DNA from 2 places in the Exiguobacterium sp. PvP048 genome. Region 1 is predicted to be linked to the other one. Evidence: a T-box and tRNA genes for the amino acid it is inferred to sense, from the RefSeq annotation. Region 1 holds a T-box; the other holds one or more tRNA genes.
The links. A T-box is a leader RNA that pairs with one kind of tRNA and senses whether it is charged. The one in region 1 lies ahead of leuS (leucine--tRNA ligase), so its partner is inferred to be a tRNA-Leu.
Positions count from the first base shown of each region.

Region 2: it encodes a tRNA-Leu, which carries the amino acid that the T-box ahead of leuS (leucine--tRNA ligase) is inferred to sense. The anticodon was not compared.

Region 1 is NZ_JBEPSU010000001.1:535,432-550,554, forward strand. It holds gene ABIC15_RS02675 (MFS transporter) at 1-1,067, opposite strand, end outside; gene pepV (dipeptidase PepV) at 1,159-2,556, opposite strand; gene ABIC15_RS02685 (DeoR family transcriptional regulator) at 2,863-3,081, shown strand; gene ABIC15_RS02690 (SDR family oxidoreductase) at 3,191-3,823, shown strand; gene ABIC15_RS02695 (pseudouridine synthase) at 3,864-4,583, opposite strand; gene ABIC15_RS02700 (putative polysaccharide biosynthesis protein) at 4,570-6,234, opposite strand; gene ABIC15_RS02705 (BaiN/RdsA family NAD(P)/FAD-dependent oxidoreductase) at 6,419-7,678, shown strand; gene ABIC15_RS02710 (hypothetical protein) at 7,711-8,691, opposite strand; gene leuS (leucine--tRNA ligase) at 8,821-11,226, opposite strand; T-box leader at 11,274-11,496, opposite strand; gene ABIC15_RS02720 (HAD family hydrolase) at 11,536-12,180, opposite strand; gene ABIC15_RS02725 (peptidoglycan bridge formation glycyltransferase FemA/FemB family protein) at 12,233-13,264, opposite strand; gene ABIC15_RS02730 (MDR family MFS transporter) at 13,432-14,613, opposite strand; gene mnmM (tRNA 5-(aminomethyl)-2-thiouridylate-methyltransferase MnmM) at 14,792-15,123, shown strand, end outside.
Region 2 is NZ_JBEPSU010000003.1:275,916-291,038, reverse strand. It holds gene ABIC15_RS09325 (PTS mannitol transporter subunit IIBC) at 1-364, shown strand, start outside; gene ABIC15_RS09320 (PTS mannitol transporter subunit IIA) at 389-826, shown strand; gene ABIC15_RS09315 (mannitol-1-phosphate 5-dehydrogenase) at 830-1,975, shown strand; gene ABIC15_RS09310 (hypothetical protein) at 2,218-3,015, shown strand; gene ABIC15_RS09305 (TraR/DksA C4-type zinc finger protein) at 3,101-3,622, shown strand; gene adh (aldehyde dehydrogenase) at 3,832-5,352, shown strand; gene ABIC15_RS09295 (DUF779 domain-containing protein) at 5,374-5,742, shown strand; gene ABIC15_RS09290 (thioredoxin family protein) at 5,873-6,214, shown strand; gene ABIC15_RS09285 (S66 family peptidase) at 6,244-7,260, shown strand; gene ABIC15_RS09280 (hypothetical protein) at 7,281-7,622, shown strand; gene ABIC15_RS09275 (alpha/beta hydrolase) at 7,645-8,589, shown strand; tRNA gene ABIC15_RS09270 (tRNA-Leu) at 8,652-8,735, shown strand; gene ABIC15_RS09265 (transporter substrate-binding domain-containing protein) at 8,928-9,692, shown strand; gene ABIC15_RS09260 (amino acid ABC transporter permease) at 9,729-10,373, shown strand; gene ABIC15_RS09255 (amino acid ABC transporter ATP-binding protein) at 10,370-11,098, shown strand; gene ABIC15_RS09250 (2-oxoglutarate dehydrogenase E1 component) at 11,454-14,315, shown strand; gene odhB (2-oxoglutarate dehydrogenase complex dihydrolipoyllysine-residue succinyltransferase) at 14,367-15,123, shown strand, end outside.

The DNA of each region.
Region 1 (15,123 bases):
TAGATGGTCCATTGATCCAAAACAATCCCGCTCATTAAATTGAATAATGCCGTCGCAAGACCGGTCGTCGTCGCCATATACGTACTGACTGCCGTCGCCACTGTTGAAGGCGGTACCAGCGAACGGACATAATCAAGAGCGACAGGAATCAACAGACCGATGATGAATCCTTGTAATGCCGCCAAAATCCAAAGTGTAAAAATTGGCGGCTCAAGCGCCAAGATTCCGGTCCGCAACGCGGATAAGACGGAAATAAACACCAAGACAGGAATCGGCCCAAACCGCATCATGACTCGTGTCGCAATACGCATGAATGGAATTTCGCATAACACCGCAACAAAAAACAGCGTTCCGACGAGTGCCGTCGACTCTCCACGAATCGTCACGTAACTGCCGAAGTAATAATTGTTGGCAAAAATCGGTCCAAACACTAAACTGCCGCCTGCTAAAAACAGTAAAAAACGTTTATTCGAAAACAAGGCCTTCAATGGAATGTGTTCACGTTCGACCGTCGAAACAGGGGTTTCTTCAATTCCAATCAACACCAGAAATCCGAGAACGAGTGCTGTTCCACTCGCATAAAAAATTGCACCGAGCGAGCCCTGTTCCGTCACCTGTCCGAGAATAAAGACAGCGAGCGCAAAACCGGCGGAGCCAAATAAGCGTAACGCCCCGTAGTCGACTGATTTTCTTTTGGAGAATTCAATCGCCAATGTATCGACGAGCGGAATATGTGCGCACTGGAACAACGCCCAGAGTGAAGAAATCAATAACAGAAATAAGTAAATAGAAGTCAGTAAATAACTGATGGTTAAGAGACCTGCCGTGAGTAAGGCCACCAACAGTAAACGTTTCGGTCGCCCGAACCGGTCGGCGGCCATTCCCCAAATCGGCTGTAAGACAATCGATAATACGGGACCTACTGCAACAATCGTTCCGATTTCCGATGCTGATAATTGAAACGCATCATTGGAAAAATACAGTGCCAAATAGGGAATAAGTGCACCTTGCCCAAAGAAGATGAAAAAATACAGGGCTTGAAAATGATATTTTTGACGATGGATCACAACTGACTCTCCTTCAAGAATCAATCCCCCTATCACAATGGATTCGGGGGATTCATTTCCTTATAAATTGGTTTTTCAGATGAACAGATGTTTATTTCGCCAATTCGTAAATCGCTTCTGCATAGATGGCGACGGCTAATAACAACTCTTCAAAATCAACATACTCATCCACTTGGTGCGCGACTTCCGGTCCGCCCGGGAAAACAGGTCCAAATGCAACACCAGCTGTCAATGAACGGGCGTAGGTTCCGCCACCGATCGCAATCAAGTCGGCCTTTTGATTTGTTTGCCGTTCATAGACCGCACTGAGTGTCCGGATTAGTTCATGGTTCGGATCGACATGATGCGGCGGCATATGTGTGCGTGTTTGAAGTTCGAACCCGTATGCGATGGCTGCTTCTTTAATCAACTGTAAGCGTTCTGTGAAATCAGCACTATAAGGATAACGGATATTAAGCGAAGCCGTTCCTTGCCCCTGTTCGTAACGGAAAACACCTCCGTTGATCGTCAAGTCGCCCGTTTCATCGGATGCAGCCACACCAAGCGCCACACCACGTGAATCACGGAACATATGCACGACCATCTCAAGATAACGGCGGCCATTGTAATCAAGATGAAGGGTATGCAGGAAACGTGCCAAATGAAGGGCTGCGTTTTTCCCGTTATCCGGTTCCATCGCATGCGCCGCGACGCCGATGACATCAAAGACAAGTCCTTCAGCCGTCTCCTTGACTGTCCCTGTCACACCTTGTTTCTCCAGATACTGATGGAAATCTTCTTCGATTGTTCCCCGTTCAGCGACATGAACCGTAGCCGTCGCGTGACCCGGTACCATATTCGGACGCTCTCCGCCTTCGAAACGAACGAGTTGATAGCCTGTATCTGCTGCTTTTACGGGTTTACCTTGAACGAGTAATCCGTCATACAATCCTTTTTCAGCGTTAATGATAGGGAAATCAGCATCCGGTGCAAATCCAAGCGTCGGCATTTCTTCATGCTTGAAGTAATGATTCACACAGCGCCATTCGCTTTCTTCATCCCCACCGGCAATCAAACGAATCCGTTTTGAAAGCGGAAGTCCCAACTCTTTGACGATCTTCAAGGCATAATACGCCGCCATCGTGGGTCCCTTATCATCGATTGCACCCCGCGCAATCAATTTCCCGTCGGCTAATGTCGGATTGAACGGGCCGTATGTCCAATTGTCACCGCCTGCTGGTACGACGTCCAGGTGGCAGAGGATTCCGAGTAATTCATCTCCTTGACCATACTCGAGGTGACCGGCATATCCGTCGACGTTCTTCGTAATAAATCCATCCCGTTCCCCCAGCGCAAGCATCCAATCGAGTGCCCGTTTGACTTCCGTCCCGAACGGAGCACCTTCTTGAATCGTCGTTTCATCGAGAATACTCGGTATGCTTAATAGTTCCTTTAAATCAACTAAGAGATCTTCACGTCGTGCCATGACTTCTTCTTTCCAATTGACCATTTGACTTCTCTCCCTTGTCCGCTAATTCGTTCACCTTTAAGTATAGCGAAAATTTGACAATTACGAACATCCAAAATACCAAATCTTTTGTTATTACGTTTTTAACGAACATTAAAATGAATAAAAGACGTTTCATTCGCTATTAAATATTGAAAGTTTATGTGTTTTTTGAAAACGTTCGGTTAAATTACTTGCATTCTATATTAAAAGAGTTATACTAAAGGCGAAACAACTTAATTCATCATCGTCTTTTGTCACCCGAAGCTTTAGAACACTATTCTATCCATTGGGGGAGTGGTTATACCAATGAAAGATTCTACAGACCGTATGTTGACCCGGATTAAATCGATTTATCTCTATATCAATGAGAACGGAGCTACTACGACAGCAGACTTGGTTGAAGAGTTCGGCATTACTTCAAGAACCGTCCAGCGTGACTTGAACGTGCTCGAATACAACAACCTCATTGTAAGCCCAAGACGCGGTACTTGGACATCAAGTAAAAAACAACGACAAGCCGGCTGATTAAGATGTTTCACCAAACTATTTTCTGTAACGACGCGAATCCTTCGCGTCTTTTTTTGTTATTTTTTTTTCAGGCAGGGTATATCTAGTTTGAGAAGGAGATGATGAGATGAATATTTTAATCATTGGAGCAAACGGAACAACCGGGCGAAAAATGGTTGAACTGATCGGAAAACAAGGTCAGCATCAAGCTATCGCCGTCGTACGGGAAGAAAATCAAATCAATGACTTAATCGCCCTTGGCGCATCCGAGGTCCGTCTTGGTGATTTAACGAAAGATGTGACAGATGTCGTCAAAGATGCGGATCTCGTTATTTTTGCAGCCGGTGCCGGCGGAGCTTCGGAAGAGTTGACGCGCGCCGTCGACCAGGATGGAGCCATTAAAGTCATCGATGCGGCCAAAGCAAGCGGGATTGAGCGTTTCTTGATGCTCAGTTCAATCGGTGCCGATCATCCGCAAGGTGATTTAAAAGTTTATCTGGAATCAAAAGGTGCGGCCGACCGTCATTTAAAAGATAGCGGTCTCGATTATACGATTGTCCGTCCGGGTCCACTCAGTTATGATGAACCGAGCGGTACGATCGAGACAAAAGAACACTTTGATTCGTATGAAGGACGCGAAGTCTCACGTGATGATATCGCGGCCCTCTTCGTAACCTTGATTGATCACCCGACTCAAACACGTCAGTTCGAAGTATTAAGCGGTCCCTTCCCGATTGCAGAAGCGTTGCGTAATCAATAATTCAAAAAGGGCGCCCTTCTATAAGAAGAGCGTCCTTTTTTCATTCCGGTTTCCAGTCAAACAAGGCTAATTCGCCACGTGTGAGTTCCCGGTATTCTCCTGCTTCAAGTGTCGGATCAAGCGGCAATTGTCCGATTGACAACCGTTTCAGATACGTCACTTCTTTTCCGAGAGCAAGCATCATCCGTTTGACCTGATGGAACTTCCCTTCGGTAATCGTCAGCTCGAGTGTTGATGTTTCGTCCGTTGCTTCCAAGATGATCAGCTTGCCCGGCTTTGTTTTATAGCCGTCCTCAAGTGTGACCCCTTCTGCAACTTCCTCCACGTCCTCTTCTGTCAGCGTACCGATGACTTCCGCATAATAGACTTTCTCGACGTGTTTTTTCGGTGACATCAATGCATGATTAAATGATCCGTCATTCGTCAGCAAGAGCAACCCTTCCGTATCCTTGTCGAGTCGTCCGACCGGGAACGGTTTGAAGTACGTCACGTCGTCAAACAGTAAATCAATCACGGTTTGATCCCGCTTATCTTCTGTCGCACTGATTACGCCGGGCGGTTTGTTCATCATTAAATAAATGAATTTTTGATACGTGACCGGTTCGCCGTATAATAACACTTGTTGATTTTCTGTATCGACGTGCTGTTTCGGGTCGTAGACGATTTCGCCATCGACTTGAATCGCACCCGATTTGAGTAATTGTTTTACTTCTTTTCGGGATCCTGCTCCCATGTTTGAGAGTAATTTATCTAGACGCATTTCCTCGTCCTCGTTTCATTGAAAATTTTCGTCCAAGTACGGCTTCCGCAAGACCGCTCCAAATGGCAAGACCTGCAAAGACGACAATCCCGATTCCGGCTCCGACGATTAAGATGATGAGTGAACCGATCGTCGTAGCGGGAAGCAGAGCTGCTAATCCCCATTTGACGAGCGCGACGCTCGCACCCATGATGGCACTGATGATCATAATCAGTGACGTCCGGCGCAAGACTGTGCTGAACGGGAACTGAACCGTTTGTGTAATCCGGAAGAACATCAATCCGATTGCGACGACGTATCCAAGGATGGTTGCATATCCGGCCCCTGTTCCGTCTCCGGTCCAGTGAATCAACGGTGCGTTCAACAGATACTTCGTCAGCAATCCTGCCAGTGTCGCAATAATCGTGAAATACTGCCGGTTGATTCCTTGCAGTACTGCCGCTGTCACGGAATACAATGCGAGGAATAACGCACTTGGTGCATAACTTAATAAATAGACCCATGCCGCCTGATCTCTCGGGAATAAGACATGGAATGTCTCTTCACTCAGTAAAATCATACCGACGACCGCTGGGATCGTTACGAAAAAGGCCAGCTGGTAAATTTGCGAAATTTGTTTCCGGACTTTCCGCATATCCCCTTGTGTAAACGAGGCCGTCAAAAGTGGTGTCGCGGATAAGGATAATCCTGTCGCGACCGAAACCGGAATCAAGACAATTTTATGACTATCTGCAATCAGATAGGCTGTTGCGTTTCCGGCGGCTTCAAGCGTGTATCCGATGCTTTGTAAAGCCGCATTCATCGTGTTTTGATCAATGACCTGATAAAGCGGTGTCGACAGACCGACCATGACGATCGGAATCGCATACGTCAACAGTTCTTTATACAACCCTGATAACGGGCGATCCGGCGATATCGTCGTCTGACCGTCGCGTAACGCTTTTAAGCCGGGAGCACGTTTCCGGAAATAATAAACGAGCACAGCGACACTGCCGATTGCCCCGATGAAGGCACTGAATGTCGCAATCGTTGCTGCCCAGGCTGCATCGGTATCAAACAGATAAATCGCGATGCTGACGCCGGCCAGTAAAAAGATGATCCGGACAATCTGCTCCAAGATTTGTGAAATCGCAGTCGGCCCCATCGATTGATACCCTTGGAAATACCCGCGCGTCATACTCATCGCCGGAATCAGAATCAAGGCGAAACTGACTCCGCGAATCGTCATCGTGACGGCATCGACGTAAGAGGCCGAGTCGACATCTCCTCCGGGAATTGCCCGGTGAGCCAGATACGGAGCCAGTAAGAATAAGGCCAGAAAGGAAACGACACCGGTGATGGACATGATTTTTAAGCCAGATCGATATAAACGCTCGCTCGTGTCATATTCCCCCATCGCATTGTACTTCGCGACAAACTTCGAGACGGCGACCGGGATACCGGCTGTTGCGAGACCAATCATGATGGCATAATAATTATAGGCATACGTGTAAAACATGATTCCCGTCGCTCCGACCATGAACTGAAACGGAAACAGATAAATCAGACCAAGGGCACGGGAGATGAGTGATGCACCGGACAACAACATCGTTCCACGAACGAATCCGGTATTACTGGATGAAGTTTCTTGCTTTTTGCTCACAGTCGACATGGATAACCTTCCTCGCACTTTCTATTTTTTCTTGACTCGATAAACGTCTCAATATACAAGTTCTCTCTTGCACAATTGCAAATCATTATACCGCTCAGCTTCCATAAAAGAAAGAGACGGTTTGTTTACAGTACAAACTTCTGCTAAAGTGAAACAAGCAGAATCCAACAAATGAGGTGACCACATGTATGATGTAATCGTAATCGGAGGCGGACCAAGCGGCTTAATGGCAACGCTCGCCTCGTTACAAGCAGGCGCAAAGACGCTTTTGCTCGATAAAGGAAGTAAACTCGGACGAAAATTGGCAATTTCAGGCGGCGGTCGATGCAACGTCACGAACCGCAAACCATTGGAAGAATTGGTTCAATCGATTCCCGGAAACGGCCGTTTTCTCTACAGTGCCTTTTCTCAGTTCAATAATGAATCCATCATTGAACTGTTCGAGGGCTTTGGTGTCGCTCTGAAGGAAGAGGATAATGGACGGATGTTCCCGGTTTCCGATAAAGCAGCTGACGTCGTCCGGGTATTGATTGATCAAATCCGCCAGCACGGCGCTGAAATTCAAATCAATGCGGAAGTTGCAACACTTGACTTCCATCCGGACGGTTCGTTCGCAGCCGTCCTGCTTGCGGACGGATCCCGCCTCGAAGCGAAGAGTTGTGTCGTCGCTGTCGGTGGACAATCGGTTCCCCATACCGGTTCAACCGGCGACGGTTATCCTTGGGCACGTAAAGCCGGTCATACGATCACGGAACTTTTCCCGACCGAAGTGCCGATTTTACTGAACGATACGTTCATCCAAGAAAAGACACTTCAGGGTCTTTCGTTACGTGACGTCGCGCTGACGGTTCACGGTAAAAAAGATAAACCGATCAAGACGCACACCGGCGATCTGTTATTTACCCATTTCGGTCTGAGTGGTCCGATTGCTTTACGGTGCAGTCAGTACACGATCAAAGAAAGAAAACGGTCCGGTGAGCGTGTTGTCCATCTTTCGATCGACTTGTTCCCGGAAGAATCGATTGGTGCCCTGACGGAACGGTTCCAAGCTGCCCTTGCCGCTAACCCGAAAAAAACGGTCCGCAATGCGTTAAAAGGATTTGTTCCGGAACGATTGCTCGATCTGTTATTTGCCCGGATCGGTTTTGGAGATGAAGTCTGTACGCAAATTAAAAAACAGGACTTCACTCAATTGCTGGCGACGCTCAAACGCTTCCCGCTTCAAGCAGTCGGAACACTCGACTTTGATAAAGCGTTCGTCACCGGCGGCGGTGTTTCGATCAAGGAAATCCAACCAAAAACGATGATGTCGAAAAAAGCAGACGGTCTCTTTTTCGCCGGCGAAATCCTCGACATCCACGGCTATACAGGCGGTTATAATATCACAGCCGCTTTCGTGACCGGACATTGCGCCGGCACGAATGCTGCACTGACCGCGTTATGACAAAAAGGCTAGTTCCACACGGAGCTAGCCTTTTAGTCGATTGGTGTAAACGAACGGCTCGAGAATTTATCTGTTTGGATCAAAGCAAACAACTCATTGTCCTGAACAAATATGCCTTCTGCCCCGTAGACTTTCGGGCTTGCCGACTCCCCTGTAATCGTCACATCTTTCGTGTCAATCGAATACAGGAATAATGCTTCCGAATCCAACGTGTAAATCCGCCCTTGCCGTTCAGCAAGACCAATCGGACGGAAATTTTCCGTGAAGGCTTTTTTCGCATCACTGCGCATGCCGCCGGCCGTGTCAATCCGCTTTCGCTCTACAATCGTCAAATACGGCGGTTTTCGTTTTTTCTTTAAAGCGCGTTTTTCCTTTGCGGTCGCATCTTTATCGATTTTTATTTCATCTTGTTTCGTCGTGAAATACGTCAGTTCACTTCGCGCTAACGAACGAATGTGATTGATCGTGTAGAATTGTTTTTTCTTGGCATCGTAACCGAGTCCGTGGAAACTGTCGCGGATCGTCGTACCTGCCACCCGTTCCCGTTTGTCTTCTTTCCAGACGCCTTCTTCCCGTTTAACGGTCACGAGAATTTGATTGGACGTCAATAAGGCGACGGTCTCGCCGTCAACGAGCGTCATACCGTCAAGTCCCGATAACATCAATTTGCCTTCATCCTCGATTTGGAATGACGCATTGATTCGTTCGCCGGTCCCGCTGATTTCGAAAAAGTGATAATCTTCCGTTACGACAAGATAGGAACCGATCGAATCATCGTACAACATCTGTTGGACGTTTTTGATCAATGGTTCTTCCGGATTCGGAATGGAAGACGGTGTTTTCGTCGGTACTTGTTTAACTGCTGCTTGGTGTTTCGATTGTGTCTCAATTTTGGCAAACGTCTCTTTGATTTGTGCGACGGTCTCAGGTCTCGAAAAGACGAGCGACACACAAAGGATCAGACCGGAGACGACGGCAAAAATCGTTGTATAGACTATATAAGTTCGTTTCATTTACACAAATCGCCTTTCTGTCTCGGTTTCTGATTCAGTTTAGCAGAAGGCGCCCTAAAAAAAAAGCGGACTTGCGACGGAGGTAAACGAAAACCCCTCAATCTGACGAATCAGATGAGGGGTTTTACCTTAGTTCGCTACGATATTGATCAGTTTTTTCGGAACGACGATGACTTTCCGAACCGTTTTATCGCCAATCCACTCTTGTGTTTTTTCATCGGCAAACGCAAGGGCTTCAATTTCTTCTTTTGTTGCCTCCATGCTGATGACGAGCTTCGAACGGACTTTACCGTTGACTTGAATGACGAATTCCATTGTATCGCTGACGAGTTTCGTTTCGTCAAATGTCGGCCATGCCGCATATGTCAATGTATCCTCAAAACCAAGCTGTTCCCATAACTCTTCCCCAAGGTGCGGTGCGACCGGGGTCAGCAATTGAATGAATCCTCGAAGGAAGTGACGCGGTAAGACCGGTTGTTTATTGGCCTCGTTGACGAAGACCATCAACTGCGAAATCCCGGTGTTGAACTGAATGTTCGTGAAGTCTTCCGTTACCTTTTTAACCGTCTGATGGTAGACACGTTCAAAGTCTGCATCGACTGTCGTCACGTCCTGAATGTCCGCTGTCCGTTCGAACAGACGCCAGACGCGGTCAAGGAAACGACGTGCCCCGTCAAGACCGTTCTCCGACCACGACACCGAAGCATCAAGCGGTCCCATGAACATTTCGTACAAGCGGAGTGTATCTGCACCGTGCGATTTGACGATTTCATCCGGATTGATGACGTTTCCGCGTGATTTCGACATTTTTTCATTGTTTTCTCCAAGAATCATCCCTTGGTTATACAACTTTTGGAATGGTTCTTTCGTCGGTACGACACCGATATCATACAAGACTTTATGCCAGAAGCGGGCATACAGTAAATGAAGCACGGCATGCTCGGCTCCTCCGATATAAATATCGACCGGAAGCCAGTATTTTAGTTTTTCCGGATCGGCAATCGCCTCTTCATTATGCGGATCAATGAAGCGGAGGTAGTACCAGCAGCTGCCGCCCCATTGTGGCATCGTATTCGTCTCGCGGCGTCCTTTAAGTCCCGTGACCGGATCCGTGTAATCGAGCCAGTCTTCTGCAAGGGCGAGTGGTGATTCACCTGTGCCGGACGGCTTGATTTCCGGAATCATCGGCAATTCAAGCGGAAGTTCCGATTTATCGAGTGTCTTCATCGTTCCGTCTTCCATGTGGACGACCGGAATCGGTTCACCCCAGTAGCGCTGACGGCTGAATAACCAGTCACGCAATCGGAACGTGATTTTTTTGCGTCCGACTTGATTCGTCTCCAGTTCAGCGATGATCGTTTCAATCGCCTCCTGTTTTGACAATCCGTCGAGCATTTGTGAATTGACGTGTTCGCCTTCACCCGTATACGCTACTTCGTCAACGTTACCGCCTTTGACGACTTCGATGATCGGAAGGTCAAACTGTTTCGCAAATTCATGATCACGCTCATCGTGTGCCGGAACGGCCATGATCGCGCCTGTTCCGTATGTCGCGAGGACATAATCGGCGATCCAGATTGGCAGACGTTCGCCTGAAATCGGGTTGACGGCAAAAGCTCCCGTGAAGACGCCTGTTTTTTCTTTCGCAAGATCCGTCCGTTCCAAATCTGACTTCGTCTGGACAGAAGCGATGTATGCTTTAACCGCTTCTTCGTGATCCTCTGTTGTGATATCCGTGACAAATGGATGCTCCGGTGCCAGAACGAGATACGTTGCGCCGAAGACGGTATCCGGACGTGTCGTGAAGACCGTTACTTGTTTTTTATGACCGTCGATCGTAAAGTCGATTTCCGCACCTTCCGATTTTCCGATCCAGTTCCGTTGCATTTCCTTGACGGATTCCGGCCAGTCGAGTTCATCCAAATCTTCGAGCAAACGGTCCGCGTACTCGGTAATTTTTAAAACCCACTGCCGCATCGGGACGCGGACAACCGGATGATTACCACGCTCGGACAGCCCGTCGATGACTTCCTCGTTCGCAAGCACCGTTCCAAGAGCCGGGCACCAGTTAACGGCGACTTCGTCAACGAAAGCGAGTCCCTGTTCATACAATTTCGTAAAAATCCACTGTGTCCATTTGTAATATTTCGGATCCGTCGTATTGATTTCACGATCCCAGTCGTACGAGAATCCCAAGTCTTTTAACTGACGTTTAAAGGTTTCGATGTTTTGGGCAGTGAACTCCCGCGGGTCATTTCCTGTATCAAGCGCATACTGCTCCGCCGGAAGTCCAAACGCATCCCATCCCATCGGGTGAAGGACGTTGTATCCTTGCATCCGTTTCATCCGGGCCAGGATATCGGTTGCCGTGTATCCTTCCGGGTGACCGACATGAAGTCCTGCTCCCGATGGATAAGGAAACATGTCTAACGCATAAAAGCCTTCTTTTTCCGGATCTTCTGTTGTGACGAACGCATTGTCCTGTTCCCAACGCGCTTGCCATTTCGGTTCGATTTCACGATGATTGTACGGCATCTTTATTCCTCCTCTGAATATACAAAAAACCGGTCTCCGCCCCTAGGAATAGGGACGAAAGACCGGTTTGTCTCCCGCGGTACCACCCACGTTGTCTGCTGAAGCAGACCACTTGATTCACAGATAACGGTGTGAAGGACCGGAGTTCGCTACTTGGTTTCACGAATCATGCTCCCTGACGAGTTCACGGACGATTCCGACTGGTTTGCACCGACCACCAGCTCTCTAAAACGGAATGACTCCCTTACTACTTCAGTTCGTCGCAATGGACTATCTATGTGTAAGTGTAAGCCGAACCTTCCCTTACCGTCAACGGTTGCGTAAAATTTCTCCAATCGCGGCGTGCGATGATACGGCATGATCCGCATGATGCAAGACTTGTGCCGGCATCCGATCGTCGAGCAGGGCAATGACTTCCATGCCCGCTTTTTTGGCACCAATCATCCCGTTTGCGGCGTCTTCAATGACGATACAGGCCTCGGGTGACTGATTGATCCGCTCTGCCGCCAGACGAAAAATCGCCGGATCCGGTTTGGAACGCGGGACTTCAAATCCGCTCGTATAAGCATCGACCGTCAATTCATAATGCGTAATGACACGTTTAATTTTTTCAAGTGAACTCGAGGACGCAATCGCAATCCGGTATCCTTCCGTCCGGGCCAGTTCCATCAGTTCTTTTACGCCGTCCTTCAAACCGCAGGTCTCCGGCTTCGCATGCTGTTGGAATAATTCGTGTTCGAGTGCCAGCAATGCTTCCGTCGAGTGCGGTAACGCGTGTTGTGTGATCAGTTCCTCCCACATCTCATCCCCGGTTTTCCCCATGAATGTCGCATACTGCGTCAAATCCAGCGGAATTGATAACGTGTTGAACATCTGTTGATGGACTTTAAAATATTGAATTTCACTATCGAGGATGACCCCATCCATATCAAAAATCAAACCTGTTTTTTTCATGATTTCCCCTCCTGTTATCAGCCTACCAAAAAACCTGATCATCTGCAGATGATCAGGTGGCTAAAACCGTCTCCTGATAACGGTATTCCGGGAAATAATTGGCTGCTTCGTCGCTTCCGTACCGTTGACACAATTGTTCATAGACATGGGGAAGAAGAATCGTCTTTCCTTGGTGGTATTCAAACATACGGTAACCTGTATAACGACATTTGCTTTCAAACAGACTGTCCCGTTCCTTATAGCCGCCACCGAGGTGCTGCTCGACCATGCCGGCTGACTTGGAATGTAAAATCGCCTCATACTCCAGGCGCTGATTCGGAAAAAGTTTATGTTCATCACGTTGACAACCGATCAGATGTCCGTGTGCATACTCGTTCCCGAGCAGGACGAAATATCCACCGACCGCTTCTCCCTGCCACTCCGCGATTAACAATAACGGTTCACACAATTCCGTCGGTTGAAACAACTGTTCAAAATATTCGGTCGTGAAATAGTAATGCGACGAAGCATCCTTCCGGTCCATCGTTTGATAGTAAAGACGGATGAAGGTTGGCAAATCTTCTTTCGATCCTCTTCGGACCGTCAGCTCTGACGCCAAGGATTTCCGGATCATACTCCGGTTTTTTTTATGAAAGGTCTGCATGATTTCTTCTACAGAAGGCCGAAGATCGATGCTTGTCGTGTGGCGAATGAATTCCGTTTTCGTCCAATCCGCTACACGTTTATGGTTTTCCGTCAGCGGATTAAAACGAATCAATTCGGAAACAATTTTTTGACGCATCGCCCATTGTCGAAACGAACGTTTGGCACCGGTCAGCTCTTCTGAAGTCAACTCACCAATGATTTCCGGACCTCCGTATCCGTAAGGCGTAATCAAATCAAAGTATTCGGTGTCAAAAATCCGCCGCTTCAAGAAGGGATAAAATAATTCACCTGATGCTCCTTGAAAATAAATCAGTCCGGCCGCTTCATCGGTCCGGGCATTCAAATGAACATATTCATAGCTATAAAAAATATCAAGTGATTTATTTTCCACAAGTGATGCCCACGTCAACTGATCTTCCACAAAAATACATCGCCTCATCTTTTTCCACCTCCGGCATATGACACGTCGAACATAACTATTTTCCCTTTAATTTGGTTAATCAATTAATTTTTACCTTTTAATTCAATACCCATTTTACATGTTTAATATGCTTCTTCAACAAAAAAGACAGACAGCGGAATCAAGCGATCGCTTCTGTCCTTTTCTCATTTTACCGCCTTGTTTGGTATAGCCCGAACGAATGTGAATCCTGCCAGCAGGATCAATCCAATCAATGTCATGAACACGGCATTCATACCGGATAAATCATAAATCAGCCCTCCGACAGTCGGACTGATCATCCGCCCTGCCGAAGCGGCGATATTGACATACCCCTGAAACTCGCCTTCTTTCCCGATCGGAGCCAAGCGGGCTGCCATTGCCGGAACCGCCGGCCAAATGAACATCTCACCGATCGTCAAAATGACCATCGCTACTAAGAACATCTTGAATCCGCCGGCAAAAGGCACGATCGCGTAGGACAAAAGAAAAATGCCGGTTCCCGTCAGCAACTGACGTTTCAAGTCGTCACCAAACCAGCGCAGGACAGGTGTCAATAACGGTTGCGCAAATACGATCAGTGCACCGTTGATCGTCCATAAAATCGAGTATTCGGAAATTGTCACACCGAGGGATTTTGTATGCACGGCAAATGTTCCCTGCCATTGAACATACACAAACCACAAGAGCGCATAGCCGACCGAAACGTACAACATCGTCCGGACTGAACTCTTCGAGAGCGGCTCCCGCACTTCTTCCCCTGCCGATACCGATTGACGTTTGACCGGATGCACTTGAATCCAGTTCAGCCCCACAAAAAGGACGACGGCAAACAATAAGTAAAGGATCAGATTGGCGATGAAGATGAACTGGATGTCGATTGCTGCAATTTGTCCGCTGATTGCGGTCCCCAGTGCCACACCGACATTTTGGGCAACATAGATTGCATTAAATGCCCGTCTTCCACCTTCCGGCCAAATGACACCGGTCAAAGCATAGATGGTCGGAAACACCATTCCTCCGACGAATCCGATCAATCCTAACATCAGCACATACCCGGTGAAGGTCTGATGGAACAGCCAAAGACCAATCGAGGCAAGGACCAGTCCAATGACACTGATGACAAGCGTCCGTTTCCCGCCTAACCGGTCAAATGCTTTTCCGCCGATATAGTTTCCGACAATGGCGAGAGCCGAGTTGACGAATAAAGCCATTCCGGCTTTTGTCATCGACTCTCCTAAATAATCATGAATGTATAATGTATTAAACGGCCATAAAAAAGAGGATCCTGTCGTATTGATCGCCATCGCCAATACCAGAATCCAGACCGCGCGAGGTAATTTCGGCATGGTAAGCATCCTCCAATGTAGTTTCCAACCTTGCCACTTTACGAAATTATTCTCCTCTCTGTCAAGGAACTTCGTTATTAAACGAACAATCGGAAAAATGATACACTTGACTAAAGGGTCAATTTTCCGGGTACTTAGAAAAAAATAGAGCATATTATCAGAAAGAGGAGTTTTTGCCATGTCACTTGCACGTGTATTACCTTACGCCAAAGAATTATTGGAATCAGTCATCCATGAAGGGGATTGTGTCGTCGACATGACTGCCGGGAACGGTCATGATACGCATTTTCTTGCCGAACAGGTCGGACCGAGCGGACGGGTCATCGCGTTTGATGTCCAGGAGCAGGCCATCGAAGAAACGACACGCCGTCTGCAGGCGGCTCACGTCTTGGACTGGGTCGATTTGTACCATGAAAGCCATATTCATGTCGGAGCCCGCTTGTTTGCTGAACAACGCCCGATCCGTGCCGGAGTATTTAATCTGGGGTACTTACCGGGGAGTGATAAATC
Region 2 (15,123 bases), on a different contig from region 1:
CAGCGCGATGAAAGGTAAAAATTCGATTGCTTCCTCGCTTGTTTCAGCGGAATCTGCAACTTCATTAGCAGAAGTCGAACACATCATTTTTGCCTGCGACGCCGGAATGGGATCGAGTGCAATGGGCGCATCCGTCTTACGCAACAAAATTAATAAAGCCGGACTGCCGATTAAAGTAACGAACACGTCGATCAGTCAACTCCCGACAGATGCCGAATTCATCATCACGCACCAGGATTTGACGCAACGGGCGAAGGAACGAGTACCGCAAGCTGAACATCGGTCCGTCGAAAACTTCTTGAATGCAGGTTACTATGATCAACTGGTTCACGAAATCGAAACAGCACGCAATAAAATTTCTTAAAAAATAGACAGGAGTGAATGAAGGATGGCAACTGCGATGAAACTGGAAAAAGAAATGGTGTTACTGAATCAACAGTTTAATACGGACGAGGAAGCGATTGAAGCAGCAGGAACATTGCTCGTCGATCATGGATATGTCCGTCCGAACTATATCGAATCGATGAAAACCCGTCACCGGTTATCGACGGTCTACATCGGAAACCATGTCGCGATTCCTCATGGGACGGAAGAGTCAAAAGAAGAAGTCTTAAAAACAGGATTATCCATTCTACAGGTTCCGAACGGTGTGTCGTTCGGAACCGAAAAGGCAAAGCTGATCATCGGGATTGCCGGCATCGGTGACGAACACCTGGAACTGCTGTCGCACATTGCCATTATTTGTTCGGATGAAGAGAATGTCGAGCAGTTGGTCAAAGCGCAAACAGCCGAAGACATTATTCAGCTGTTATCTGTGGAGGTGTAAGCTATGAAAGCCGTTCATTTTGGTGCAGGAAATATCGGTCGGGGCTTCATCGGCTTACAATTGGTTAAATCAGGTTATGATGTCTGTTTCATTGACGTGAATGCCGAAGTCGTCGAAGCGTTGAAAACGCGCGGGGCGTACACGGTCGGTTATGCGGCGGAAGAAGCAGCGGTGGAAGAGGTGTCGCGCGTCACAGCATTGAACAGTGAGACTGAAGCCGAGCGGGTAGTCGAAGCCATCGCGACAGCCGATGTCGTGACGACAGCTGTCGGACCGACGTTGCTTGCGAGAATTGCTCCCTTGCTTGCGGAAGGACTCAAACAACGGACGACAACCCAAAACGTCTTTGTGATCGCATGTGAAAACATGATCGAAGGATCCAGTCATTTGCAGCAAGAAGTGATGCATTATCTTGAGTCAACGCCAAGCAATGTCTTTTTCCCGAATGCCGCCGTCGACCGGATTGTCCCGTTGCAACACCATGACGATCCGTTATACGTCGAAGTCGAACCGTTTTTCGAGTGGGTTATTGAGACAAAGGCGTTACCGGATGATTATCCGGTGTTCGAAGGTGTGACATACGTGGCAGACATCACACCGTTCATCGAACGGAAATTATTCACCGTCAACACCGGACATGCGATCGCCTCTTACCTCGGTGCATTGTTTGGAAAAGAGACGATTGCTGAAAGTCTGCAGGATGTCCGTGTCCGGCGCGGCGTACAAAGTGCCTTGTATGAAACCGGATGGTTACTGCTTGAAAAATATGGCTTTGATCCGAAAGATCACAGCGCCTATATTCAAAAAAACATTAAACGATTTGAAAATCCGCGGATCCATGATGAAATCGTCCGTGTTGCCCGTTCACCGATCCGGAAGCTCGGGCCACGCGACCGGTTGGTCAAACCGGCCCGCGAATTAATGGACCGTGGTATCGAGGCGAATGGATTAGCTCTGGGGATTGCTGCGGCTTTAACCTACTCCGATCCAAATGATTCAGAATCTTCTGAATTAAATACCTTTATTGAACAAAACGGCATCCAAAAAACCGTCGCGACTTATCTGGGACTGGAAGCAGACGAACGTCTCAGTCAACTGATTGTCAGTCAGTATGAACAGATGCACCCGATGAGTGATTCCATTGCCTGATCCCGTTTGACCTGAACCAGTTCCGGTGTTTGCCGGAGACTGGTTTTTTTGTCTTTAAATCCAATTGTTTTAGGAAAAGCACCCAAGTTTTCTAATTTCCAAATCTTTAACATAAATTCATAGTCTTGTGTATAACAGATTTAGAATATTCGTTATCGAATATTTTTAACGGTTTTTGCGATGTACGCTATAGAAACGGAACTATTCTCCGATCCGATTCTTAGTTAAGAGAAGGTGGAATTATGCTGAATTATAAAGTGAACGTATATATGGCTAAAGGAACACGATTAAAATCAAACCATTCGATGGCAGCAAAACACTTGATTTACACGAGTCAATTTTCATCTCATACACCGGTCGAACTGATTCATCAATTGCTGTTGAACCGCCTGACCCTCGAACAAGAACAGAACCCGCACTTGATGTATACACTCGAAGTCAATACTGTCGTCGACCAATACGTGATTGATGTCCGTCTTTCCTCTGAAGGGGACGTATCGGACACGGTGGAACGCGGACTGATTGAATTGATTGAACGGGAAGAAGTGAGACATATCCAGGCACTTGAAATCGGAAAACCGGATTACGCCGAATTTGCGCATCTGGTCCTGCATGTCAAACCGGGAGCTCTTCGCGTCGATCAAGAGAAAATGCAACATGTCTTTGATGGATCCGGCGTTCAAGGGCGAATCATCCTGCAAAAAGAGCGGATCGACAGCCGAGAACCGTGTCACTCGATTCAATTGTTGATAGGCGGGATGGAGAAGAGTTTATACAGTCTCTCGCATTACCAGCTGGATCCGCTGTTCCGGAAATTCGGTTTAGTCATCCAGTCCTTGAATCTGTTGCCGTTTGATCTGTTCTTGATTCGTGACAAAGTAGCGATGTTATCCTCCGCTGACGCTACCCGGCTGTGGATCGATGATATTACGACTTCTAAAAATGGCAGAAGTCATCAAATCTGCTTCAAGGATGGTCAGGAATTCATGACGGTCATCTGTGATTTACACGGCTCGATCCGCTCCTATAAATGCTCTTAAGACAGTCTTTGACGTTTAACATGGTTTCATTTCGGTTAAATCCTTTAGAGAAGAAGCTGAAGCTAAAGAATTGGAGATGAAGGCTATGTTATCAGAAAAGCAAATCGAGACATTCAAAACACGTTTGTTAAAGGAAAAAGATAAAACGGAAACAAATATTGAAAATCGCGAAGTCGACTATGATACAGGGGAACTGTCGAGCTACGACAACCACCCGGGCGATTCGGGAGACGAATTGTTTTTACGGGAACGCGATCAAGCAATGACAGATATGCAGGAAGAAATGTTATCGGATGTCGATGTCGCGTTAAAAGCGATTGAAGATGGCACGTACGGAATCTGTAAAGTCTGCGGCAAAGAGATTGAAATCGAACGTCTTGACATCATTCCGGAAACGTTATTATGTATTGAAGACGCGAAAAAAGAAGAAGAGCAGCTTGGAAACGATCCGACATCGCGCCCGAGTGAAGAGGCGGTCCTTGATCCATCCGTTACGGCAACCGGTAAAGACATCGATGGGGCAACTGACGGATTCAGTAAAGTCGGTGAGTTCGGAAACTCGGATACACCTTCTGATAAAGAGGACGGCATCGATCCGACACGCTGATTCGACCAATCCACACGTCAATCCATTTTTTGGAGATGACGTGTTTTTTTTGTGAAAAAAAATCTTTAAAAATATCGGAAAATTTTGACTTTTATAAAACATTTGGTACGATAGAAACAAGAAGACATTTCGATAGGGGTAAAATGAAAGCGCATACATGAGATACCTTCTCGTCGGTTGACCATTTTATTTGAGGGAGGAACAATCAGATGATTTATGAGATTCCAAACACGCAAGGGTCAAAGGTACAATACAAGGATCGTTATGAAAATTTCATTAACGGAAAATGGACGGCACCGGTCGGTGGAGAATATTTTGATAACGTGACGCCGATTACCGGGAAAGTATTATGTCAAGTAGCCCGTTCAGGGAAAGAAGATGTCGAGTTGGCACTGGATGCGGCACATGCGGCAAAAGATGCCTGGGGCAAGACGTCAGTCGCAGAGCGGTCAAACATCTTAAATAAAATTGCGAATCGGATGGAAGAAAATCTTGAGATGCTCGCCTATGCGGAAACTCTCGAAAACGGGAAAGCAGTCCGTGAGACACTGAATGCCGATCTTCCGCTTGCCATCGATCACTTCCGGTACTTTGCAGGTGTCATCCGGGCCCAAGAAGGTTCAATCGGGGAACTCGACAACGATACAGTCGCTTATCATTTCCATGAGCCACTTGGAGTCGTCGGTCAGATCATCCCGTGGAACTTCCCGATTTTAATGGCTGTCTGGAAACTCGCACCGGCACTCGCGGCAGGAAACTGTGTCGTCTTGAAACCGGCGGAACAAACACCGGCAAGTATTTTACTGATGACGGAACTGATTGAAGACTTATTACCTCCGGGTGTCCTGAATATCGTCAACGGTTTCGGACTGGAAGCCGGAAAACCGCTCGCCTCAAGCAAGCGGATTGCGAAAATCGCCTTTACGGGTGAAACAACGACGGGACGACTTATCATGCAGTATGCGTCGCAAAACATCATTCCGGTTACACTCGAGCTCGGCGGGAAATCACCAAACATCTTCTTTGCTGATATCATGGATGCCGATGATGCCTTTTTCGATAAAGCAATCGAAGGATTATTGATGTTTGCCTTGAACCAAGGGGAGGTCTGTACGTGTCCATCACGTGCCTTGATTGAAGAATCCATCTACGAGCCATTCATGGAACGGGTCCTCGAACGTGTCAAAGCGATCAAACTTGGTAATCCGCTGGATGCTGATGTCATGATGGGTGCTCAAGCATCGAGTGAACAAATGGAGAAAATTTTGTCGTATCTCGAAATCGGAAAATCGGAAGGGGCCGAGTGTCTGATTGGCGGCGAACGGAACCATCTTGACGGTGACCTCGCGGATGGTTATTACATTCAACCAACAATTTTCAAAGGAAACAACAAGATGCGGATTTTCCAAGAAGAGATTTTTGGGCCAGTCCTGTCCGTCACGACATTTAAAACAGAAGAAGAAGCACTGCAAATTGCCAATGACACGCTGTACGGCTTAGGTGCCGGTGTCTGGACGCGTGACATGAACCGGGCATACCGCTTCGGACGCGCGATTGAAGCAGGACGCGTCTGGACAAACTGTTACCACCAATATCCGGCACATGCTGCGTTCGGCGGTTACAAAATGTCGGGAATCGGCCGTGAAAATCATAAAATGATGCTTAACCATTACCAGCGGACAAAAAATCTTCTCGTCAGCTATAGCCCGGATAAACTTGGTTTCTTCTAATCGAAGAAAGGATGTGGCGACATGGTCGAACGTGTACTTGCGACCGATGCCGGCTTGGAATTGATTGAACTGCTAAAAGCAAAACACGGACCGTTAATGTTTCATCAATCGGGTGGATGTTGTGACGGCAGTTCCCCGATGTGTTTTGCGGAAGGCGATTTATTTTTAGGCGATCAAGATTTATTGATCGGTACAATCGGCGGCTGTCCGTTTTATATTCATGAGGATCAATACGCCTACTGGAAACATACGCAACTGATCATTGATGTCGTTGATGGTCGAGGCGGAATGTTTTCCTTGGAAGGCGTCGAGGGGAAACGGTTTTTAACACGTTCTCGTGCTTTTACGTCTGAAGAATATGCGGAGCTCACAGCTACTGCCAAACCATAGAACAATCAAAAGAAGACACCTCGCCCGAGTATTTAAGTGCTTATGACTTAGATACACCGGGTGGAAGGTGTTTTTTTTGTGGCATCACGTTATAATTAAAAGATATTTTACAAAAAGAGGAGGACGAAACATGGCGACTTTTCAAGAGTTGACGTCCATTGAAGCCGTGAGGGATTTTTATCTCGGGCAGCGGGCGAGTTTTATTTATGTTTCGAGTCCGGGCTGCGGTGTCTGCGCTTCGTTGTTTCCGCAGATTGAGCCGATATTAGCGAGTCATCCCGAATTTCGGTCGGGACATGTCGATTTAGGAAGCGTCCCGGAAATTGCCGGAGAATTTTCCGTGTTTACTGCTCCGGCTTTGCTGTTTTTTGCGAACGGGAAAGAAATTCACCGGGAAGTACGAATCGTTCCCATTGAACCGTTTACTAAAAAAGTCGAACAGCTCAGCCGATTGGTAGCATCACTCGATTAACAATATCACATCGTCAGGAGGAAACAGACATGCGTTATCCTTATTTAGGTTGGACCGGACAAACAATCGGTGTGACGGCTCCGTCTTCCGGATTATCGGAAGAACTGCATCCGATGATTGAAGAGGCGACGAATCGATTACGGGATCGGCAAATGACTGTTCAAGTCGGACAAACCGTTTGGACACAACAGCAGGCGGCAAGTGCGCCGGTTCAAACGCGGGCGGACGAGCTGAATGCAATGCTGCAAAATCCGGAAATTGATGCAATCATTCCACCATTTGGAGGGGAACGGGCGATTGATGTGTTACCATTCCTGGATTTTGAACGAATTCCGGCAAAGTGGTTGCTCGGGTATTCGGATATCAGTACATTACTGTTTGCGATTACGCTCAAGACCGGCATTGCGACGGCGCACGGACCAAACTTCGTCGACATGCGCAGTGAAGAATGGAATGAAACGACGACAGCTTGGCGACGAGTTCTCGCGACGCCTGCCGGAGCAACCGTGACGCAGTGGACATCTGATTTGTATCAGACGAATTGGAATCATGCGGAACGGCCCGAACGTTATATGTACCACCTCGACGCGGCAACAGAGTGGAAAACAATCGATCCGGCCCAAAAACAGGTATCCGGCCGGTTGCTTGGCGGATGTCTTGAAACGATTCGTCATCTCATCGGAACACCGTACGGAGATGTGGTCACGTTTCAGACGGATCAGCTGAATGAAGAACCGATTCTTTGGTACTTTGAAGTATCGGAAGCGAGTGCCACCGACGTTCACCGTTCGCTGATGCAGATGTATCTCGCGGGGTGGTTCGAGCGGGCATCGGGCATCGTGTTCGGACGAACAGCCGGCGGGCGGACAGTTGAGGAGTATACCATCCTCGACGTGTATAAGACGTTTAATGAACTGCTGGACATTCCGGTGTTTTACGATCTCGATATCGGTCACCAACCGCCGCAAATGACACTCGTCAACGGAGCATCAGCAACTATCATGATTCAAGGAAAAGATTCTAGATTAGACATGACATTTCAGTAATCTAGAAGAGGAGGACAGATATGGCGAGTCGGAAGTTTCAATCGTTAGCAGCGTACAAGCGGGTGCACATCAATCCGGAAACACGGCGGATGACCCTGCCTGAACCGTTTTATGATGCGTTACAGGTAAAAGATGAACTGATGTTAGCACAGGTCGGTCAAGTGCTGATTATTCGGAACCCACAGGAAATCGTCACGACGGAAACGGATTTGCTGTCGGACATCGTCGAAGAAGGGTTCACGGGACAAGAATTGGTTCAGGAATTTGCTTACCGAAAGGCACAACACGAACATCGTCTGCGGCAACAAATTTTACAAGAAGAGGATGCCGAGTCCTCAGCACAACTACAAATTGATCTTTAAGAGCAGATGAGGAGTGGGAGCAATGCGAACACGAACGAAAATCGGTTTAGGTGTAATCGGTTCCGGGATGCTTGCAGCGAGTTATTACTTTTATGAAATGGCGATCGCAACCAATCCGAAACCCTTTTTATCCAATAACCGTGATTTGAGTGACGAAATGGTCCGTCTGATGCAACCGGGGCAGACGTGGATTAAAGAACAGCCGCTGGAATTGATTGAAGTCAAGGCGCATGACGGATTAATGTTACGCGGGCATTACTTGCCGCCGCTTGTACCATCGGATCGGATTGTGATTTTAGTGCATGGATACGGCGGTGTCGGAACGGATTTGGCCGGATTTGCGTATCTGTATCACCAAGCCGGTTTCCACGTCATGATGCCGGATAACCGTGGACACGGAAAAAGTGACGGGAACTATATTGGTTTCGGATGGCATGACCGGGAAGATTGTCTCCGGTGGACCGAATATCTGGTAGCTCGTCTTGGCCGAGAAAGTGCAATCTTTTTGCACGGTGTTTCGATGGGAGGAGCAACCGTTCTGATGACCAGTGGGGAACTGTTGCCGCCGCAAATCAAAGGCATCATTTCCGATTGTGCGTATACGTCGGTCAACGCCGTTCTCGCCTATCAAATGAAGCGGATGTATCGTCTGCCGCATTTCCCGTTCCTGACGATGACAAGTATCTTGACGAAATTAAAAGCGGGCTATTTTTTCAGTGAAGCCTCGGCCATTAAGCAAGTCCAGCGGGCGACGGTTCCGATTCTGTTTATTCACGGCGGAGCCGATACATTTGTTCCGACTTCAATGGTCTATGAATTGTATCAAGCCTGTCCGACGGAAAAAGAATTGGTGGTCATTCCGAATGCAGCCCACGCGATGGCTTATTTCGAGGATCCGGACACATACGATACGGTCGTGGAACGATTCGTCCGGCGGATTTTAGACGAACCGACAGAAAAAGTATAAAAAAATGCATGAAACCGTTGACACGAAAAAAACTATTTAGTATTCTAATAACATAAATAGAAGTCGTCGTGGCGGAACTGGTAGACGCGCTAGACTCAGAATCTAGTGGTGGCAACACCGTGGAGGTTCAAGTCCTCTCGGCGGCATTTTAAAGTGAAAATAGGAGTACTTTTCGTCAGAAGGGTGCTCCTATTTTTTTATTTTGAAAAATTTTGATTCATGCTCTTAACAAGTTTGTTCGTAAAATTTGAATTTTTCTGATAAAATATGTGTTAAGGAAAATTTTTTGAGGAAAATACATGAAAGAAGGCATTTGTCTTCAAGAGAGGAGTAACAACATGAAAAAGCATTTATCGGTATTATTTTTATTGCTCAGCTGTCTCGTGGTATTAAGCGCATGTAGTATCGGTTCACAGGACGAGGTCTCAAAAGACAAGACGTACAAGGTTGGCATCGATGTTACGTATCCGCCGTTCGAATATAAAGACGGGGACACATACAAGGGAATCGATATCGACCTCATCAAAGCGATTGCCAAAGATCAAGGATTTAAAATCAAGTTTGAAGCGATGGATTTCAGCGGAATCATTCCCGCTCTTCAAGCGAACCAACTGGATGTAGCGATTGCCGGAATGAGTATCACACCGGAACGGAAAAAGGTTGTTACGTTCTCAGACCCGTACTTTAAAGCCGGGCTGATCCTGGTCGTCAAAGAAGATGAAAACAAAATCAAATCAGTCGATGATTTGAAAGGCAAGAAAGTTGCGGTTAAAAAGGGAACAACAGGTGCAAAATATGCAACTGATAATGCAGACAAACTCGGAATCACCGTCACTCAATTCAATGACAGCCCGGCCATGTTCCAGGAAGTCAAAAACGGAAATGCTGCCGCATTGATTGAAGATTATCCGGTCATCTCCTATGCAAACAAACAGCAAAACCTTGGTCTGAAACTTGTCGGAGACCGTTTGAATGGTGATAATTACGGAATTGCCGTCCTCAAAGGTGAAAACGAAGAGTTGATGAAAAAAATCAACAAAGGACTCGCAAACCTGAAAGAAAACGGGGAGTACGACAAAATCGTCGATACGTATTTAAAATAAGCCATTTGAACGAATGACAAGGGAGTTGAGTCACTGATGGAAGTCGCAAAAACGGCGTTTCCGTTTTTTCTAGAAGGGTTACAGATCACCCTCTATATCTTTATCATCGCGGTCATCGTCGGATTTTTAATCGGCTTGATCGTCGCCTTGATGCGTTTATCACCACTTAAGATTTTAAACGGGATTGCCATCGTCTACATCGATGTCATCCGGGGAACGCCCTTTATCGTCCAATTGTTCTTCATTTATTTTGGACTCAATTCACTTGAGTGGCTGTCGATGGACCGGATGTATGCCGGGATTCTCACTGTCGCCATCAATGCCGGAGCCTATTTCGCCGAGATCATCCGGGCCGGGATTCAATCGATTGATAAAGGGCAGACAGAAGCGGCACGTTCTCTCGGTATGACGGGGCGTCAAACGATGACACAAATCGTTTTACCGCAAGCCTTCCGCCGTATGCTACCGACGATTACGAACCAATCGATCATCAGTTTAAAAGATACGTCGTTGCTATCGATCATCGGTATCGCGGATTTGACGCAACAGGGACAAGTGCAACAAGCAACGACATTTGAACCGTTCATCGTCTGGACGGTCGTCGGTCTGATGTACTTCGTCGTCATCTATCTCCTTTCACTATTAGGGAAATTCTTGGAGCGGAGGTTTACACTGCGATGAGTATCATTGAAGTCAAACAATTAAAAAAATCATTTGGTTCGAACGAAGTCTTAAAGGATATTTCGGTCGAGATTGAAGAAAAAGAAGTCGTGTGTGTCATTGGACCTTCGGGATCGGGGAAAAGTACGTTTCTCCGTTGCTTGAACCGGCTCGAAGATATCACGGGCGGTACAGTAATCGTCGATACCCATGACATCACAGATCCGAAAGTCGATATCAATAAAGTCCGTGAAGAAGTCGGAATGGTGTTTCAACATTTCAACTTGTTTCCCCACAAGACCGTGCTTGAGAACGTCACACTTGCACCGATGAAAGTCCGGAAAACGGACAAAACGCAAGCGAAACAGCGGGCGCTCGAATTGTTGGATAAAGTCGGATTGCGGGAGAAAGCCGATAACTATCCGGGGGAACTGTCCGGCGGTCAAAAACAACGGGTTGCCATTGCCCGTGCCCTGGCCATGAATCCGAAAATCATGTTGTTCGACGAGCCGACATCCGCGCTCGACCCGGAAATGGTCGGCGATGTCCTTGCTGTCATGAAACAATTGGCACTTGAAGGGATGACGATGATTGTTGTCACGCACGAGATGGGATTTGCGCGTGAAGTCGGGGATCGGGTTCTTTTTATGGATGGTGGTTTCATCGTCGAAGAAAACATTCCGAGTCTATTGTTTGATTCTCCACAACACGAACGGACACAATCGTTTTTAAGTAAAGTGTTATAACACAAGACATTGAGCAGGAATGGCCTTCAGGGAGGTCGTTTCTGCTCTTTTTTTGACGAATACAGCTGTTTTCCCCTAGAGAGGTTTCATTCATAAACAACACAGGGTACAGTCATAAGAAAAACTTATACATTTATGACTGAGAAATTGGGAATTCGAAACGCACTGACCTAAAAGAAGTAGTAATATAATAACTAAGGCAAACACTTTTGACATACAGGCCATCGTTAAGGGTTATGTTCGGCCTCGTTGCAAGGAACATGACGATTATCGAATTTTTATGTCATATGATTTGAAAGCGCTAACAGGTAGAGAGCTGGAAATATACTGATTTTCAGTACAATGAGTGGAATGAATGAAACGGGGGGAACCGTACATGGCAAGCCGGGAACAGGAACAGCAAACATTTTATGGACCAAACCTTGGATACATCATTGAATTGTATGAACGCTTTTTAGAAGATGCTTCTTCTGTTGATGAAGAAACACGGACCTATTTCGAACAAAATGGTGCTCCGGTCGCAGAATCAGTAACTCAGCAACCGATCGAAACGGGAGATTTCGAAAAGTACTTGGCAGCGAGTCGCTTAGCGGATCAAATTCGAGCGAAAGGTCACCTTGCGGCTGACATCTATCCGCTGAAAGATCATCCGCGGGAAACGGAATTGCTGGAGCTTCGTCAGTTCGGATTGACGGAAGCCGATTTACGCGGCATGCCGGTCACGCTTGTTTGTCCGGAACCGCCGGGACATCTGAAGGATGCCTATGAAGGGATCGAACATTTAAAAGCACAGTATACAGGTGCCGCAGCCGTTGAATTCCAACACGTCGATGATTTGGAAGAAAAGAAATGGTTACGCCAAAAAATTGAACAAGGTGCATTGACGGCACGTTTATCAGTCGAACAGAAAAAGCAGTTATTCAAACGGCTCGCCGAGACGGAGTTATTCGAAAAATATCTTCATAAAACGTACGTCGGACAGAAGCGGTTCTCGATTGAAGGTCTTGACGCGATGGTTCCATTGCTCGACACGATCGTTGGACATCTGATTGCCAATGGGTCGGAAACAATCAATATCGGAATGGCGCACCGGGGACGATTAAACGTCTTGGCACATGTATTAGGCAAACCGTATGAAATGATTTTCGCGGAATTCCAGCATGCACCGAACCATGATCTTGTCCCTTCCGAAGGATCAATCGGCATCACGTACGGTTGGACGGGTGATGTGAAGTATCATTTAGGGTTAAACCGAAAAATGGAACAACAGTCAAGTAACGTCCGGATGACGCTTGCCAACAATCCGTCTCACCTCGAGTTCGTCGATCCTGTTGTCGAAGGATTCACACGGGCAGCGCAAGATGACCGTTCACAAAAAGGGGCACCACGTCAGGAACAAGGGAAGGCTGCCGCTATCCTCATTCATGGAGATGCTGCTTTCCCTGGACAAGGAATTGTTGCTGAAACGTTGAACCTGACGAATTTGAAAGGTTATAACACAGGCGGAACGATTCATATCATTGCCAATAACACAATCGGCTTTACGACGGAACCGACGGATTCCCGTTCGACCCGTTATTCAAGTGACTTGGCAAAAGGGTATGAGATTCCGATTTTCCACGTCAATGCAGATGAGCCGGAAAGTTGTTTGGCAGTCGCCTTGCTTGCCAGCGAATACCGCGCGACATTCAACAAAGACGTCTTGATTGATTTGATCGGATACCGTCGTTTCGGACATAACGAGATGGACGAGCCGATGAATACGAATCCTGTCCTTTACGATTTGATCCATAAACATGACTCAGCCCGTGTCTTATATGCGAAGCAACTGGTGGAACAAAATGATGTCACGAAAGAAGATGTCACGACGATTGAAACGGACATCAATGACATGATGAAAGCGGCTCGCGAGAAAGTTCCGAATGTCGAAAAAGAATACGGCGGCATCATGCCGGATGTTGTCTTCAAAGGTGTCCCGCACATCGAGACCGGTGTCGCAGTTGAAAAATTGACGGCTTACAATGAGCAGTTGCTCGAATGGCCAAGCGGATTCAATGTCTTCCACAAACTTGAAAAAGTGTTGAAACGCCGGACCGACGCGTTGACGACTAAAAACGGCATCGACTGGGGACATGCGGAAACGTTGGCATTCGCCTCGATTCTTTCCGACGGTACACCGATTCGACTCAGTGGTCAGGATTCAGAACGGGGAACATTTGCCCAGCGGAACATCAATTTAAATGACGTGAAGACAGGCAAAGCGTTTTCACCGATGCACAGCTTGAAGTCAGCAACAGCATCATTTGCTGTCTACAACAGTCCGTTGTCGGAAGCAGGCGTTCTCGGATTCGAATACGGCTATAATGTTTTCGCACCGGAAACACTGGTGCTGTGGGAAGCCCAATACGGCGACTTTGCCAACTCGGGTCAAGTCATCTTTGACCAGTTCATTTCGGCAAGCCGTGCTAAATGGGGGCAGACGTCCGGACTTGTCATGCTGTTACCTCACGGATATGAAGGACAAGGACCGGAGCACTCGAGTGCCCGCCTGGAACGTTTTCTGACTCTGTCAGGCGAAAAGAACTGGACGGTCGCCAATGTATCGAGTGCGGCCCAGTATTTCCATCTGCTACGCCGTCAAGCTGCGATTCTTGGAAAAGAAGAAGTACGTCCGCTTGTCGTCATGACACCAAAAAGTTTACTCCGCCATCCACTGGCGACGTCCGATTTGTCGGAACTGACAGACGGTTCATTTAAACGGATTGTCGAACAGGACGGTCTCGGGCAATCACCGGAACAAGTGGAACGAATCGTCTTCTGTAGCGGAAAAGTGGCCATTGATTTGGCGGAAGCCGTTTCGAAATCTGATGATGATTTCAACTGGTTGCACATTGTCCGGATTGAAGAAATTTATCCATTCCCGGCCAAACAGTTAAATGCTTTGCTTGAACGTTATCCGAATGTCAGTGAGTTTGTCTGGGTTCAGGAAGAACCGAAAAACATGGGGGCTTGGACATACATCGAGCCGCGTCTTGAATCGGTTGCCGTTAATGGCATTACAACGGTCCGTTATATCGGCCGTCGTCGACGTTCGAGTACGGCGGAAGGTGATCCGACAGGACATAAAGTCGAACAGGCGCGGATTCTGACAGATGCCTTAACACGGACGACAGTCGATCAACCGAGCACATCAGCTACTTCCGAAACAAATGTCTAAGCTAAAATCAAGTGGGGTCAAACACGAAAAGTCTTAGGGGGACGAATTAACATGGAAATCAAAGTGCCAGAACTTGCAGAATCGATTACAGAAGGTACGGTCGCATCGTGGTTAAAACAACCCGGCGATCAGGTAGAAAAAGGGGAAGCCATCGTCGAGCTGGAGACAGATAAAGTTAACATCGAAGTCCCATCTGATGAAGCGGGCATCCTGTCCGAAGTAATGGCAGCCGAAGGGGATACAGTCCGTGTCGGAGAGACGATTGCCATCATCACGGCAGGCGGAGAAGCGGCACAACCGGCAGCAACAACGCCGGCACCGGAGCAAAAAGAAGCACCGGTTGCACAGGAAGCGAAAAAAGAACAGCCGGCACCTGTTGCTGCGACAGAAGCGACGTCGGTTGCCGATCGTCCGATCGCATCACCGGCTGCTCGGAAAATGGCCCGTGAAAAAGGAATCGATTTAGCACAAGTCGCGACACAAGATCCACTCGGACGGATTCGTGTACAGGATGTCGCGACGTTTGAAGTCGCTCCACGTGAACAAGCAAAAGCACCGCAAGCGCCGGCACCACAAGCAGCACCGTCTGCAGCTCCGGGTAAACCGGAAGAACGGATTAAAATGTCACGTCGCCGTAAAACGATTGCCAACCGTTTAGTAGAGGTTCAACAAACGGCAGCGATGTTGACGACGTTTAACGAAATCGATATGTCGGCTGTCATGTCATTACGGAAGCGCCGCCAGGAAAAGTTCGTCAAGGACAATGAAGTTAAGCTCGGCTTCATGTCATTCTTCACGAAAGCAGCTG